Regions from separate parts of the Neobacillus sp. FW104-15D2 genome, predicted to be linked through region 4. Evidence: predicted binding sites of a transcription regulator. Region 4 holds the regulator's gene; each other region holds the start of a gene.

Evidence for each region. Region 4 encodes LexA, which represses DNA repair genes until DNA is damaged. Its sites were predicted from a motif close to CGAACATATGTTCG; they were not measured.
Region 1: a site for LexA is predicted at 1,473-1,486, ahead of AC3WR0_RS08830 (YolD-like family protein). Genes of this name have one in related genera too.
Region 2: a site for LexA is predicted at 1,511-1,524, ahead of AC3WR0_RS18720 (YolD-like family protein). Genes of this name have one in related genera too.
Region 3: a site for LexA is predicted at 1,601-1,614, ahead of parE (DNA topoisomerase IV subunit B). Genes of this name have one in related genera too.

What each region holds. Positions count from the first base shown of each region.
Region 1 covers NZ_JBYTCJ010000008.1:132,474-136,500, reverse strand. The annotation lists gene AC3WR0_RS08845 (GNAT family N-acetyltransferase) at 1-117, opposite strand, end outside; gene AC3WR0_RS08840 (peroxiredoxin family protein) at 444-557, shown strand; gene AC3WR0_RS08835 (thioredoxin family protein) at 573-1,217, shown strand; gene AC3WR0_RS08830 (YolD-like family protein) at 1,616-1,798, shown strand; gene AC3WR0_RS08825 (FbpB family small basic protein) at 2,280-2,408, opposite strand; gene AC3WR0_RS08820 (CBO0543 family protein) at 2,633-3,157, shown strand; gene AC3WR0_RS08815 (DUF3231 family protein) at 3,249-3,797, shown strand.
Region 2 covers NZ_JBYTCJ010000026.1:29,427-33,453, forward strand. The annotation lists gene AC3WR0_RS18715 (nitrate/nitrite transporter) at 1-989, opposite strand, end outside; gene AC3WR0_RS18720 (YolD-like family protein) at 1,139-1,477, opposite strand; gene AC3WR0_RS18725 (hypothetical protein) at 1,663-2,070, opposite strand; gene AC3WR0_RS18730 (PTS sugar transporter subunit IIA) at 2,375-2,701, opposite strand; gene AC3WR0_RS18735 (PTS sugar transporter subunit IIC) at 2,732-4,027, opposite strand, start outside.
Region 3 covers NZ_JBYTCJ010000005.1:158,442-162,468, forward strand. The annotation lists gene parE (DNA topoisomerase IV subunit B) at 1-1,469, opposite strand, end outside; gene AC3WR0_RS06515 (CoA-binding protein) at 1,935-2,348, opposite strand; gene AC3WR0_RS06520 (PAS domain-containing sensor histidine kinase) at 2,832-4,027, opposite strand, start outside.
Region 4 covers NZ_JBYTCJ010000001.1:328,396-332,422, forward strand. The annotation lists gene AC3WR0_RS01610 (aspartyl-phosphate phosphatase Spo0E family protein) at 1-89, opposite strand, end outside; gene AC3WR0_RS01615 (hypothetical protein) at 374-1,072, shown strand; gene AC3WR0_RS01620 (hypothetical protein) at 1,235-1,420, opposite strand; gene AC3WR0_RS01625 (DUF4257 domain-containing protein) at 1,532-1,819, opposite strand; gene lexA (transcriptional repressor LexA) at 2,078-2,701, opposite strand; gene yneA (cell division suppressor protein YneA) at 2,860-3,183, shown strand; gene AC3WR0_RS01640 (YneB family resolvase-like protein) at 3,214-3,867, shown strand; gene AC3WR0_RS01645 (DUF896 domain-containing protein) at 3,996-4,027, shown strand, end outside.

The DNA of each region.
Region 1 (4,027 bases), on a different contig from region 4:
TTCCAGATTATCTCCTATTCCTTCTTTAATAAATGTATCGGTTATCACTATTCTAAAAAATTTATTTAATTTTTTAAAATCTGCCATACTTGGTCTTCTGATCTCTATATTTAACACTCCACTTCCCCCTTTAAAACTTAAATATCCTATTTACCAACGTATCTAAGAGATAATATAAAATTGATAAACCCACAACAAAATAAATGAACTTTAGAAGATGACTCCTCCATTTCGTTTTGTCCTCTAAATAAACTTGGAGGAGTGTTAAACAGCCTATAATGAAAATGAAAAAATAGTTAGAGATATCCCCAAGCCTCCATCCTGATTTTTTATCTTTACCATCCGTATTTCTCTATTGAAAGATAAGAACCCTTCCTTATTTAAAGTATTAGATATTTGAAAATTCTAAACTCTGCCTTTAGACTATTACTAGGAGGGATTATATGCTATTAACTAAGATGAAAGATTTTTCTTTTACCAACTTAAATGGAGATATTGTATCTATTAGTGACTTTGAAGGCAAAAACACCTTAATTTTTATGTGGGCTTCCTGGTGACGCTGTCGTGCTCAACTGCCAGGCTGGCAGGATTTTTATGAAAAATATCAGGACCAAGATTTCGAGATTTTGTCCGTTTCCTCTGATTTGCAAGGCGCTGAAGTTGTAAAACCTTATGCAGCGGATACATCATTTACTACTGTTATTGATAAGGATAATTCTCTAGCCAATTATTTTGGATTTAAAATTGTACCAAATGGAATCTTCATCGACAAAGATGGGGTTATACGGTTAATTAAACAAGGGTTCCATGTTACTAACCCCGAACATCTTACAGCTGTGGAGAAATTAATAAACGGGACCGAAGAGACGGTCGTTTTGGACGATGAGTATTATAGTCCTGCTAATCTCGTTATTGACATAGAAAAACAACTAGCAGAAACCAAATTTAAGCTGGGAATGGAATATGTCAATAATGGAAAGAAGGAAGAAGCATTAAAAGAATTAGATGAGGCTCTTCTCCTAGATACCGATAATTTTCTAATTCGAAAGCAGCGATGGTATATCCGTCACCCGGAAAAATTCTCCCCTGCAATTGATATAGAGTGGCAGCAGGAACAAATTAAAAAAGAAAAAGAACAAGAATCCCTTTTAAAGGATGGGTTAATTTGTGGTCCGGAAGGCTGCCTTATTCCCGGAACAAATACTGAGGTCAAATAAAGCAAATATTAATTCAGATGAGCTAAAAAACTATTCCCCAAAATGTGGAATAGTTTTTTAATTATTCTTTGCTCAAATCGATTACCGGAATGATCTTTATAAATCGCATAACGTCCTGGAGGAATATCTATTGGTTCCTTTATAAATCTCAAATTTTTTATATTAGAAAGCTGATATGACTACAGGTGCGATTTATCTTCTCTTTGGTTTACATATCCAACCTTTATGAAGTAATAAGTCTCTAAAATAAAATCATGAACAGATGTTTGAAGATGGGTGAAACGTGGAACATCTGTTCATTAAAGAACTATTTATAAAACTTTTACATTCTCTTCACTTTGACTTAAAAAACTTCCTTTATAATGACATTGTTGAATAAGTATCTTAGGGGGATTTGTATGTACTTAAGAAAGCTAACTAAAGACAGGTATATAACTATTGATTGCTACTCAGATGGTATCTTTCAAACATTTAAAGGCCGCGTACACCAGCTTAATTCCATTGACCAGATTCTTTCGCTAAAAGATGAGAATCATAGGGTGTTTTCAATCCCGCTATCCGGAATTAGAGATATATATTAAGAATTACCCCTTATACTATTCCCACACATACATCCTCTATTTCCTTCCAGCAAAAGCAGCTTAAAATTGAACCAATAAACCCTCCCAATGAATAGGGAGGGTTAAATTTTTATATAGGTTAGCGCTGTTCAAACTTCAATGCACAACAGCCAGGAATGGTATACCCTATACCAGCTGCCCGCGATAAGGAAGTTTGAACAACAGTATTTATTTTATGTTTTTCTTTTAAAAATACAATGAACAAATTAAGAACATTTCTTTAAAAATTATTTCTAAATTATAAATTTGGCTTTTTACCAGGAACTGAAGAGAGAAGATGATTCTTCTACCGCCATTTCCTGTTTTTCTGTTGCTATTAAGATAGTCATTCGCCCTTGAAATATGTAAAGTTTCCTCAATTGATAGGATACCTTGTTAGGGTTCAGCCATTTGAAACCCCTTGAATGGATGCTGCTACATTTTGAACTGATTGAGGAATTTATTATAATGCCTTTTTGGCTATATTTTCTTCAATTTTTCGTTCAATCTTTTCTAACGCCTTTTTATCATTTTCTAAATGAATTTTATTAGCATTTATTAATTCTTTAAAAGTTAAATTACGTTTTCTCATATCGATCCCCTCCTCGTTTCAATTATATAAAAGTAATTTAGTGTAAAGCTTATTAAATGGTTACAATTATTTGAACATTTAGAAAATAAATTCCCTTTCAATATAAAATTTTATTTAATTCGTTTAAATTAAATTCTTTCCTTTATTGTTTAAACCCTTACTGATAATAACAAAATAAAAAGAATTAATAATGGGGGGAATTAAAAATAAATCATACTCCTGGAATGAAAAAATCTTTTTGGAATTTTCAGCATGCTTTTCACCACCGCACAGAGGCTTGGAAACAAGAGGTTTTATTTACCTGGGAATGGTGGCTCGGCATTCTAATATCAGTTCTTCCGTGGCTGCTTTGGTTTTTATTCAGAAAAAAAGATAGTACGGACAGGCTATTATATGCAGGATTATTTGTCGCGCTCATTTCATTAACCCTTGATAATATTGGTGTACAAGTATCCGCCTGGAATTATCTTAAACCCGTTACTCCGGCCATTCCGTCTTATCTCCCGTATGACTTTACTTTATTACCAGTAACAATAATGTTTTTAATTCAGTTTTTTCATAACCGTAATCCCTGGATTATTGGATTTATATTTAGCTTGTTAACTGCTTTTGTGGGGGAGCCTATTTTTAAATGGCTGGGATTCTATTATCCAGTTCATTGGCAAAATTTCTATTCTGTCCCTTTTTACATCGTTATTTATTACTTTGCTTTCAAATTGGCAAAAAGGAAAAAATTTAATGAGCTTTAAATCAGGATATACTTCCTAAAAATTATCTTGCGAATTAAAAGTCCATATTGGGAAATGACTATAAATAATTGATTATTTTAGGAGGGTAAATATGACAAGTGCCTTCGAAGCCATTACTGCGATTTTTAAAAACTTTGTCGATGAAGAACCTAAACCCCCATTACATGTGGGTGAGGTGATGGATTTATGGACAGCTTATACGGCATTTAATGAAGCACATGTACTTTATCAGGTTGGAATCAATACCACCACCGATACTGATTTAAAAAACGCTTTAAAGGATGCCTTTACTTCGAGTGATGATGATACAAAAAAGATTGAAGCATTTCTTATTAAAGAAGGAGTTCCCCTTCCTGCTGTTAGCTCTCCTAAACCACTTTCAGAGTCAGAAGCCATTCCTGAGGGAGTGAAGCTAACAGATATAGAAATTGCTAATTTAATTTCTGTTAAAATAGCGACTTCTATCGAATTTTGTGCACAGGCTATGAGTAAAACAGTAAGGGCGGATGTAGGACTAATGTTCATGGGAGTCCAAATCAATTTATTGAAATATGGTGCTCCTTTTAAGAATCTTATGAAACAACGTGGCTGGTTGAAAATGCCTCCCCCTTATATACCGCCAGGATTACCGGAAAGTTGATCTTTCCGGCTTCTTTGTGCGAAAATACAGAAAACCTGTCTAAAAATGAAGATAAATAATAGAGGGTTTTGTCGCTATTTGCGCTTCCCCCGGAAATAATTTTTTTTAGAAGGAAATAAACCTCATATCCTTCTTTCTGCAGAAACGAATGATAGCATATCTTAAAGTTTTTTATTTTCAAGGTCTTGAGAGACAAAACATCATTCATTCATCAAGAAAGTAGAAAAGAT
Region 2 (4,027 bases), on a different contig from region 4:
ACGATCCCGTTAACAATACCCGCTTGTTTTGAAAAATAATATGGAACAAGCTTAAAAATGGTTCCATTGCCAACCCCCGCGCATAATGCAATGGTTAAACACCCAACTGTATAGAGATTTATAGTAGGTGAAAAAGAAAGCAGAACACCTGAAAATGTTAGTCCTCCAAAAACGAATAGTAAAATCACAAACGGATTAAACTTATCTGCGAGCCAGCCTCCGATTGGCCGTAAAAGGGTCGCCAGAGTAATGAAACCGGCTGTTCTTAATCCCGCATCTACTGGAGTTAAATTAAAATTAGATACTAAAAAGTTAGGTAGATAAACGGTAAAGGCAACAAAAGATCCAAAGGTAATAAAATAAAATAAGCTTAAAAACCAAAGCTTTTCATTCTTATAGACACTTTTGATCTGCCCCAATAATGGTTTATTGACTTTTGGTTCCATTCGGTCACCGAACAGGAAGTTTAATAAAGCAAACAAAATAACCGGAATCAAAAACAATCGTATAGTATTTTCCCAGCCAATATTATTAGCAATTACTGGTGCAGAAAAGGATGTTATGGCCGTTCCGATATTACCAGAACCATAGATTCCATTTACAAAACCATGCCGTTCTTTTGGATAATATTTAGGAATCGATGTGACACCTATGGAGAAAACGGCTCCCCCCATCCCAAGGAATAAACCACCAATAATTAAATCCATAAAGGAATCAGCAGTACTAAGATAAAATACAGGAAAAATCAAAATGATAAAGCTTATGAAAAAAATAATTCGTGCACCAAATCGGTTCGTCCAGTATCCTAGGAAAATTCTTAAGATGGAACCAAGAATGACCGGGACAGCGGTAACCAAAGCCACCTGGTTTGCGTTAAGATCAATATCCTGTTTAATTCTTGACATTAATGAAGAAATAAGAACCCAAACCATAAAACCGACAACCAAGCTTAGGGTTTGAAGAGGCAGTTGCCATTTCTGCAAACGCATTTGCATTTCTCCTTTCCATTTAGATAAAAAAGCAGTATTTTCGGTTACTTTTCCCGGTGGAAAAATTTCCATCTGCTCTGTTTCTATTTTTTACTAGGATATAATACCGACTGATATTAAAACTGTAACAAACCTCACATTTAAATAATTTATGTATTTACAAGAATTTCTGTAATATCAAAAAACCTTATTTTCACCATAAAATCTTCATTCGTCTCCAAATAAATAACCTTATTCCTTTCATCAAGCCTGTGTAAAAGTCCTTTATATTCATAAAAGAAACCATCCTCCCAAACCTTAATGGTCACCTTGCTGGCAAACTCCATTGCCAAAAGAAGCTTCTGTTCGATTTCCTCCAATTGATACTCATCTAAAAGGGGCTTTTCCACCTTTGAATCCTCAAGCCTGGCATCCCTTAACATCCTCAATTGGTCAGGCAGAAAAGAAGCAGGCTGCCATTTCATCTTTCCGCGGTCTCTTATCCCCATCGTAATCCTCCGTTCTGTCCTCAACTCTATTATAGAACATTAGTTCGTAAAAGATGCAAAAAAAAACCAGCTGACTAAAAAAGATGGTTTGGTTTTTATAAATTTTGTTACTTTTTGTGGCCTAAAAGTGAGGCACCTATATAAGGTGCCTGTCACTTTTAGCAGCTGGATGCTCTTAGAATTGTTTATCTAGAAGTACGACGTCTGGAAGTACGTCTTCTGGAAGTACGGCGTCTGGATGAGCGACGTCTGGAAGTACGACGTCTGGAAGTACGTCTTCTGGAAGTACGGCGTCTGGATGAACGACGTCTGGAAGTACGACGTCTGGAAGTACGACGTCTGGAAGTACGACGTCTGGATGAACGACGTCTGGAAGTACGCCTTCTAGATGTACGCCTGCTGGAGCGTCTGCTGGAGCGTCTGCTGGAAGTACGACGTCTGGATGTACGCCTTCTGGATGAACGTCTTCTGGATGAACGTCTGCTTAAAGGTCCCATTGAAAATGGGTCTGCAAACATAAATTCCCCTTCCCCAGCAATCAACAACTCATCCACTGCTCCTTGGATTTCTTGAGGTGCAATAGTTTGTAGCATAAAGTAACCTCCCTAAAGAATTTTAGAAAGGTATGAACAATGAATTCCATTCCTTTCTTACTTCATGGTACGCACTTCTTATAAAAGAGTTTGAGTAGTTTGTCTATTTTCCAAAAAATGTATTAATTGCTATAAGGGCTTTTTGTCATTATCAATTATAAGCAAAATTAGAATTTGAAAAGTTGTGGTGAAAATAAAAAGAAATCTTTTTGTGGCCAACATCTTCATAGATGGGGAAAAACGTTTTCAAGACAGTAAAAAGGATTATTACGAACCAAAGCTCGCAATAATCCTTTTTATTTATTCATTTGTTATCGATTCTTTTATACATTTCAATCATTTCTTTTACTAATTCAGACATGGTCTCAGCACTTAGCAGCTGATCCTCTGCATGCATGAAGATCATCGAAAATTCTACTTTTTCACCACTTGCTTCTTTCTGAATTAATGATGCATGGATTTTGTGGCCCTGTACAAAAAACTGTCTGGACTCTTTTATTTTTTCTTCTGCTAATGCATAATCTCCGTCTTTTGCTGCATACAGTGCTTCCATTACTAGGCTTTTTGCAGTTCCAACATTACTAATCATAGAAAATGCTATCATATTAATGTCTGTTATTTCTTCTATCATTTTAAACACACCTTTTTTCTGTATTTACTCTTAAGCAGACTTTTGAGTAGATAATTCATCTTGTTCTTTTTTATATGCCAAACGATCGACTGACTTAAAGAATGGATAGTAAATAGCTGCCGAAATGGCAATTTGTACAATGTTTAGCACTGCGCCTCTCCAACCGCTTACTAAGAAGCCCGCAATTACTGGAGGTGTAGTCCATGGAATATTTGTACCATTGGTATATGGAACCATTCCTGTTGACATTGCAAAATATGCGATTACTGCCATTACTAGTGGGACAATAATAAATGGAATCATCATTATAGGATTCAGTACGATTGGAAGACCAAAAATGATAGGTTCGTTAATTCCAAAGAATCCAGGCGCGATGGCCAGCTTTCCTAATGCCTTGTACTGACTTGATTTTGCGGTAAATAGAAGCAGAAGTGCCAAACCAAAAGTACTTCCGAAACCACCGATTTTCATGAAGTTTGAATAGAATTGATAGTTTACGATATGTGGCAATGCTTTTCCTGCTGCAAATGCAGCTGCGTTATCGGCTGTTAATGCTAACCAGATTGGCTGCATAATTCCGCCAACTACGTTGGATCCGTGAATACCAAAGCTCCATAGTACTGCTTCGAAAACTGTGACAATCAGAGTTGCTGGAAGTGTACTTCCCAAGCTTGTTAAAGGTACCTGCAGGTAATGGAAAATGAATGCCTGTACTGTATCAAAATGTGTAAATGAGAATGCAATACGAAGCAGATCAAAAACGATAATAACAATTAATCCAGGAATTAAAGCTGAGAACGATCTTGCCACATTAGCTGGAACTGATTCTGGCATTGTGATTTTCCAGCCCTTTTTATCAACAAAGCGAACGATTTCCACACTTAGTATCGCAACGATCATACCTAAGAATAAACCACTTGCACCCAGGTTTGATACCGGAATTCCAAAGCCGCCTTCTTTAAATTCCATTGTTGGTGTTAATAACAAGAAGGCAACAACTGCAGAAGTGATACATGCAATTGTATCTAATTTATAGGTTTTACCAAGGCTTCTTGCCATCGCAATAACCACATACAGGGTCATAATACTCATAGTTACATCAAAAGGGGCGGTAAAATAAGTTGCCCAGTTTTTGCCGAGGATTGATGCCATAAATTCTGGGTAGCCGTTTATTGGAAGATTGGCTAATAATAGGAATACAGATCCAATAATAAGCAGTGACATTACTCCAAAGAAACCATCTTTGATAGCTGTTATATATCTATTGCTATCAAGCTTAAATGCAATCGGAGCCATTTTGTCTTCTAAAAGTTCAATGAATTTTTG
Region 3 (4,027 bases), on a different contig from region 4:
AGGTTGAAATCTGTACCGACACCTGCTCCAATAGCATGGATAATGGTATTGATTTCCTCGTTTTTAAAGATGTCAGCAAGCTTTGCTTTCTCTGTGTTAATAACCTTACCACGCAGGGGAAGAACTGCCTGGAAACGTCTGTCCCGTCCCTGTTTGGCAGAACCGCCAGCAGAGTCACCCTCTACCAGGTAAAGTTCATTTTTTTGAGGGTTTCGGGATTGGGCAGGAGTAAGTTTGCCCGATAAAACGGCTTCAGACTTTTTGCGTTTTTTGCCGCTTCGCGCATCCTCACGGGCTTTCCGTGCTGCTTCTCTAGCCTGATAGGCCTTAATTGACTTACGGATTAGAAGGGAACTGATATCTGGATTTTCTTCAAAGAAATAAGCCAGGTGCTCTGAAACTACTGAATCAACAGCAGACCTTGCTTCGCTTGTACCCAATTTTCCTTTTGTCTGTCCTTCAAACTGCAATAGCTCCTCGGGAATTCTAACACTGATAATGGCTGAAAGACCCTCACGGATATCGGCACCATCTAGGTTTTTATCCTTTTCCTTAAGAAGGGATACCTTTCTTGCATAATCATTAAAAGCCCTTGTCATAGCTGTTTTCGAGCCAGCTTCATGTGTACCGCCATCCTTGGTCCGTACATTGTTAACAAAGGAAAGAATATTTTCCGAGTATCCATCGTTAAATTGAAATGCAAACTCTACTTCGATTCCATTTTGAGTTCCTTCAAAGCTTACAACAGGGTGAAGTACATCTTTTTCCTCGTTTAAGTACTCTACAAATGCTTCAATCCCGTTTTCATAATGGAATACTTCATGAAAATCGTTTCGGTCATCCATGATTTCTATTTTAAAACCTTTAAGAAGAAAAGCAGATTCTCTTAACCTCTCACATAGTGTTTCATAATTATACGTAGTCGTTGAAAATATGGTTGGATCCGGCTTGAAATGGATGGTCGTTCCCGTCTGATTGGTTTTCCCGGTCTTCTCAAGAGTTGTTACGGGCTTTCCGCCATTTTCAAATCGCTGCTCGTAGACAAATCCGTCTCTTTTAATTGTAACTACCAGCCACTCTGAAAGTGCGTTTACAACGGATGCACCTACACCATGCAAGCCTCCGCTCGTTTTATATCCGCCCTGGCCAAACTTTCCGCCTGCGTGAAGAATTGTCAGAATAACCTCAGGTGTTGGTTTGCCGAGTTTATGCATTCCGGTCGGCATTCCTCGTCCTTTATCAATAACGCTGATTGAGTTATCTTTATGTATTCTGACGATGATTTGATTGCCAAAACCAGCCAGTGCTTCATCGACAGAGTTATCAACAATTTCATACACCAGGTGATGGAGGCCTCGGGAATCGGTGCTTCCAATATACATGCCTGGGCGTTTGCGGACCGCTTCCAGACCTTCCAATACCTGAATGGCATCATCATTGTAATCAAATGCTTGCTGTGTTCTTGCCACTAAAAATACCCCTTTCACTTCTTCCAGAAAAAGCTAACATTCTAAAAAACGATTTTCAAATAAAATTTCCGTAAATGTATTCGTTCAATTAAAACCGTTTTCCTTTATGTTGGCAAGGAAATTTACGGTTAAGAACTTATGTTCGCGATTCTATTGTACCATAAGTTCGACAAGCTCTATGCTCTATTGTATCGATTTATTTCGATTTGGCAAAGGGTTCTTGTAAAACAACTTAATTTTGTAATATCGATAAATGGCTTGATAAGGGCGTTTTTTAAATAATCAAGCAGGTATGATGAACTTCTTAATCGGTTTTTAATCCATACAATTAAAAGCTTTAGAAAACAACAAAACATGAGGCAGAATATCCTTTGTTCTTTGCAATATTTGCAGATTTTCTAAATAAAATTCATTTTTGCCAAATAAAAAAGCATGAGAAGGAAAATCTCATGCCACTCAACTTATTTATCTAGTCAGAGCATACTCTACTTTAATACAACGATCCATTACAACCGTATATCCTTTTTCCTTTAAAAAATTGTAAGCTTCTTCGTTAGCAAGTCCCAGCTGTGCCCAGTAAACATCTGCGTCTACTTGAGCGAATTCCATGGCAACCTCCATTAATTGTTCGGAACGGCGGAAGACATTTACGATATCAACATGGCCTTCAATGTCTTTTAAAGTCGGTACAGCTTTGACGCCGAGTGCCTCTTTAATAGTAGGATTTACAGGTATAATCTCATAACCGGCTTTTTGCATAACCTCTGAAACCATATAGGATGTTTTAGCCGGATTGTCACTAAGTCCTACTACAGCAATCCGCTTTGCTTTGTTTAGAATTTCTCCTAATTCAGCCCTTGAAGGGATTTCCATCGACATACCAGTTCCTCCTTATAAAGCTTGTAGATTAAAGCATTATATTTATTCTACCTGTTTTCAAGAAAAAAATCATAAACTAAGTTTAAAGTAATTTTTTGAGTAGGTTCTCATTACTTATGCTATTATTTATTTGGCTGTGTTAAAGCTTATGGTAGAAGGTGCCGGACTCCTCGAAAATCAGAAAGTATACTTACGCATAATTTTGTACGATGTAAATCCCTGGATTCTTTCCTTAGTTTAAAGGGGAACGAGGTATTCAGCACCGGCGGAAATGCGAGCCATGAAACAGAGTCAATAGGCAAAGGGACTTACACCTACACAAAAATAGGCACAAGTAAAAAAAACAACAGATATCCATAGTTAATTCAGTGTATAGCCATTTTTTTTAATAAAGAGATTACGCTCCTTACTAACAACAATATTTTTTCAACAAAGGCAAAAATAAAAAGGAAGCCATTTAAACAGCTTCCTAAAAAATGTTTGCTATAAAAGCAACGGCTCCGGCTTTGGTTTTAAAAATGTTGAAACTCTGGGTACAACAAGAGAAAAATTCGCTCCATTATCATACGCCACGACGGTTGCAGTTCCATCCATATTCTCGAGAATCATTCTGGCCATATAAAGGCCAAGCCCAGTTCCGTGAGGTCTAGTTGTGAAATAAGGATCAAAAATTTTATTTAAATGATTTTCGGCTATACCGCCAGCATTGTCTGCAAATACAGCTTCAAGAGTATCAGCATTTTCAATTATCCTTATTTTGATACACCGGTCAGAGATCCCTTTATGGACAAAAGCATCACGAGCATTCGTAAGTATATTTAGGACCACCTGGCTGAATTCATTTGGGTACCCATAGGCCATCTGACTGCCGCGGTATTCAAATTCCACATGAATATAATGGCTTTTTAAGCTGGATGAGAAAATAGATAAAGCATCTTCAATCGACTCTGCAAGTGAAAATCTCATTTTTTCTTTATTTGGCCGGTAAAACCTTCGGAAATCATTTATAGTTTGAGACATATGTTTGATTTGGATCATACTTTCCCGTGTGAATTGGTCAATATAATGGTCATCAATTTCACCAAATTCTCTTGCCTCTCTAACATCCTGAATAAGAAGAGAAAGATTATTCAAGGGCTGTCTCCACTGGTGTCCAATGCTCGCAATCATTTCTCCCATTGCGGCCAGTCGGGATTGCTGAATAAGAATGTGATCCTTCTCTCTGTTTTTTGCAACCTCCTCATGAATCCGCTTTTCCAGATCACGATTGAGGGTCTCGGCAAAGGTTTTTCCCGCTTTAAAAAGTGTTTCTTGCTGTTTCCGTTCAGTGACATCTGTAATTGAACCCGTATATCCGTCCATTGCTCCCTCTCCATTAAAAATTGGTTTAAGTGAAAATTCCACAATTTTTGTATTTAAGCTTTGAGTAACAAAATAAAACTCCCCGGTAAGGACTTTTGTCATCACGCTGCTGCTTATTCCCTTGAGCTCGGCAGGTATTATATAATCCAGGATGCATGTGCCCAAACTATCTTCAACATTAAAACCTGTAAGATTCATCCATGAGTTATTAATAAAAAGGATATTGCCATAAGGATCAAGCTGGATAATAGCTTCCTTTATATTACTGACAACTATTTGGTACCTTTCTGCAATTTCCTTAAAATTACTTTCGCCTG
Region 4 (4,027 bases):
GGAGAAAATATCAGTAAGTTTTCCATCATCCAACCTCTTTTTACATAAATAGACATCCGCACAACTGATTTTACCAAGTTCCGCTCCATTTTGAAACCCTTTATTTTAAACAAAAAACGACATAATTCTTCATTCTTGCTCCCCCACGGGCCATATCTCCATCACGCACTCCCTGCGATAAAGTAAACATTGAACTTTTGTAACATAGCATGGATACGAGTCGCCGAGTAATTTGGTTTCCAATTTAGATAAAATCATTTAAGGAACTGGGGAATATTCCCTAGTTCTTTTTTTAGAAAAAGGGACAATTTCTATGTCAATAACATTATAATTACATTTGGATTAAATTTATATGTAAAAGGGATGGGTTGAGTTGGTCGATTTGAATAAAGGAAATACAGGCGGAAATAAAGTATTAGGTTTTGTAAAAAGAAGATGGAAGTATATTTTAACTGCCTTGATTGCTCTTATTATAGGTGCTAACACTGGTCCTTCTGGTGCTGATCTGGATAATGCCAATTCCAAAGTAAAGGCCGCTAATGCTAAGAATGCGGAATTGAAAGATGAAATTGGTTCAAATAAAGCTAAAATTAATAGACTTACAAAAGATAATAAAGAGCTTTCTAATAAGGTTAGTGAAGCGGCTCCCTTTTTTGCAATGAGTGAGCAAGAGCGTGAAAACAAGGAAAAAGAAGCGCAAATCAAAGCGGCTGAACTGAAAAAACAGGAAGAGGCAAAGAAAGAAGCAGCAGCAAAAGCGGAGGCAGCAAAGAAAGCAGCCGAAGAAAAAGCAGCCGCCGAAGCAGCAGCTCAAGCACTGGCAGCAAAAACTAAAACTTTCGGTGCTGGTAAATATGTCGTTGGCCGTGATATTGATGCGGGACTTTACGATTGTAAAGCTGTAAGCGGTCAAGGTAACTTCATTGTTGATGATGGAGGCAAAGTAAATGAAATGTTTGGTGTAGGCGATAGCAAATGGTATAATCCTGAGTTTAACAATTTGGAATTGGAAGATGGAGATACCATTGATATCAATAATGACCTGCATATTAAGTTTATTCCTAAAGAATAGTTGATAAAATTCGATTAGATAGCTGTTATCTGATGATAAAAAAATTAACATGATTTAATCGAACCAGGGGTTATCCTATGTTCGATTACTTCGTATAACCAAACAGAAAAGGATGTCCTTGATGCGGGCATCCTTTTCAATTTTTCTTTTAAACTATTTCAATTAATAAGGATGGTGATAACCGCCGCCATAATGGAACGGGCCATGGTGGTATCCTACAGGATAGTGATGTGGGTATGGGTAATAAGGTTGATGATGATGATGGTATCCATATCCGTGACCATATGGGGGATAACCGTGATGCCAGCTTCCATGTGGCTGATATCCGGGAAACATATACGGGGGCATTTCCTCACCTCTTTTATTTATGGGTTAGTTATACCTTATGAATAAAAGGTGAGCCGTGAGTTTGACCAATGCTAAATTGGGCGGTTAAGGGAAGTTATTGCGGTTTTCTCTCTATTTTCCGTGATGATTTGAGCCTAAAACATCAAATCTTCTAATGACAGCATCACCTCCATAACCCGCCAGGATTGAGAGGAAGGCCACCTGTACGGGTGAGGTTGGCTCCGCGTAGAGTATAACGAGGACTGAAGCGAGGGAACCCAAGGACATTTCCAGTAGAAAACCAGGGTACAAAAATTTCTTGGTGCGATAAGGCACTACAAGCTTTCCGTTCTTTCTCATATGACTGCAGATACCGACCATGCCACCTAATATGATGGAGAAAGCAATGTTGAAAAACATGAACTCCTCACACTCCCTTAAGCCTAAATATTTTTGTGACCTAAGGCTATTCGTGTTGTGTGTTCATTATATCGAAAAAGAAAACCCTATACATGAGTTAAAATACTGAATTTTCCAAAAAATTAAATAGTTCTAAATAACTGTATAAAAATACCAATCAGTTAAATTAGAATAATTTTAAACAAAAAAGGCGGGCATTTTGCACTGCCTCGCCTTAAATCGTTTAAAATCACGGTTTTTACTATAAAGTCTATCTTCCTAGTGAATATCTCTATAAACTCCAATAACCTTACCCAAAATTGAGGCATTTCTTACAATAATCGGATCCATAGATGAGTTTTCAGGCTGTAATCGGATATAGTCCTTTTCTTTGAAAAATCTCTTACAGGTTGCTTCATCTTCTTCGGTCATAGCGATTACGATATCACCGTTGTTAGCAGTGCTTTGCTGTTTAACAATAACGTAGTCGCCATCGAGAATACCGGCCTCTATCATACTATTACCCATAATCTCAAGCATGAAGACATGCTCATTCGCTGGAGCGATCCGCTCAGGAAGGGGAAAGTATTCTTCAATATTTTCAATAGCAGTGATCGGCTGACCAGCTGTTACCTTACCGACAACTGGGACATTAATTACGCTTGCCCTGGGTATATGCATACTTTCTTCAAGTTCCAATATTTCAATAGCTCTTGGTTTAGTAGGATCCCTGCGAATAAGCCCTTTGCTTTCCAGGCGGGCCAGGTGGCCGTGGACTGTAGAACTGGAAGCTAGTCCAACTGCTTCGCCTATTTCACGAACGGATGGCGGATAGCCCTTTTTCCTAACTTCCCCTTTGATAAAGTCAAGGATATCCTGCTGCCGCTTTGATAATTTTGCCATTTAGATTGCACCTCGTCTGGTTTATGTTGATTTTATTATAACATGTTCCCATTTTTGATACAAACATAAGTTCGAATATTTTTGTTGACGTGAAACAAACGTTCGGTTTATAATCAAATCAACAAATGCGAACATATATTCTAATAGAGGTGCTTGAGATGAAGAAAATGTGGAAAAAGTATTCCTATGCTATTATTCTTGTAGGTTTAAGCTGTCTATCTGCTTTGGTTCTATCATTTACATTGGATTCTCCAGACGAGAACAATTACATAAAAGTCACTGTTTCTCAAGGTGATTCAATCTGGAAGATTGCTGATCAATATAAAGAAGAAAACAATATGTCAAAGGATCGCTTTGTAAGCTGGATAAAGCTTCATAATGAAGTAAATGGGGACAAGCTGATTCCTGGCCAGGAGCTTGTTATTCCGGTAAAAGAAGAAATCTTATCTACTGGTGAGCTTGCCAGTGCAGCAGGGGAATAATCAATATAAAGAAAGCGGGCTGATTGCTTCATGAATGCCATTATATATTGCAGAGTCAGCACGGATAAGGAAACACAGGAAACCTCCTTAATCAGGCAGGAGGAAGAATTAACCCAACTGGCCAGCCAAAACCAATTTCAAATTGCAGAAATTATAAGGGAGCAGGCCAGCGGATATGACCTGGAGAGGGAAGGTATTCTTCAGCTGCTGGATGAAATAAGGAAACCCGATATTCATGCAGTATTAATACAGGATGAAACCAGGCTGGGGAGAGGTAATGCAAAAATTGCCCTCCTTCATTGCATTTTAAAAGAAGGCATCAAACTCTATAGCATCTATCATAACGGAGAGCTGCAATTATCCGAATCTGATTCGATGGTGTTAAAAATTGTTGGAATGGTGGAAGAATACCAGCGGAAGCTCCATAATATAAAAATCAAACGAGGAATGAAACGGGCAGTGAAAAATGGCTTCAAACCTCAGAGGAATTTAAAGAACCAAGGTGAGGGAGCCGGCAGGGATAAGATTGAAGTGCCCATAGACGAAATAGTGCGTTTGAAAAGAAATGGACTTACTTTTGCCGAGATTGCCGCCACGCTTAGGGGTTTTGGATACCAGGTTTCCAAAGCTACCGTACATAGAAGATATCAGCAGCATATGGAGGACCTAGATGCTGAGGACTGATATAAAACGTAAAGACCCCTTTGGCTTGCCAATGGGTCTTTTTTTTAGTAAAATCAGTTGTCATATTTAGAAAAATAATTTGATCTTGTTGATCTAATAATAGAAACCTCAAGAAAGAAGGGACAAGCATGCTTTCAAAAGAGAAAATGAAAAGAATAAA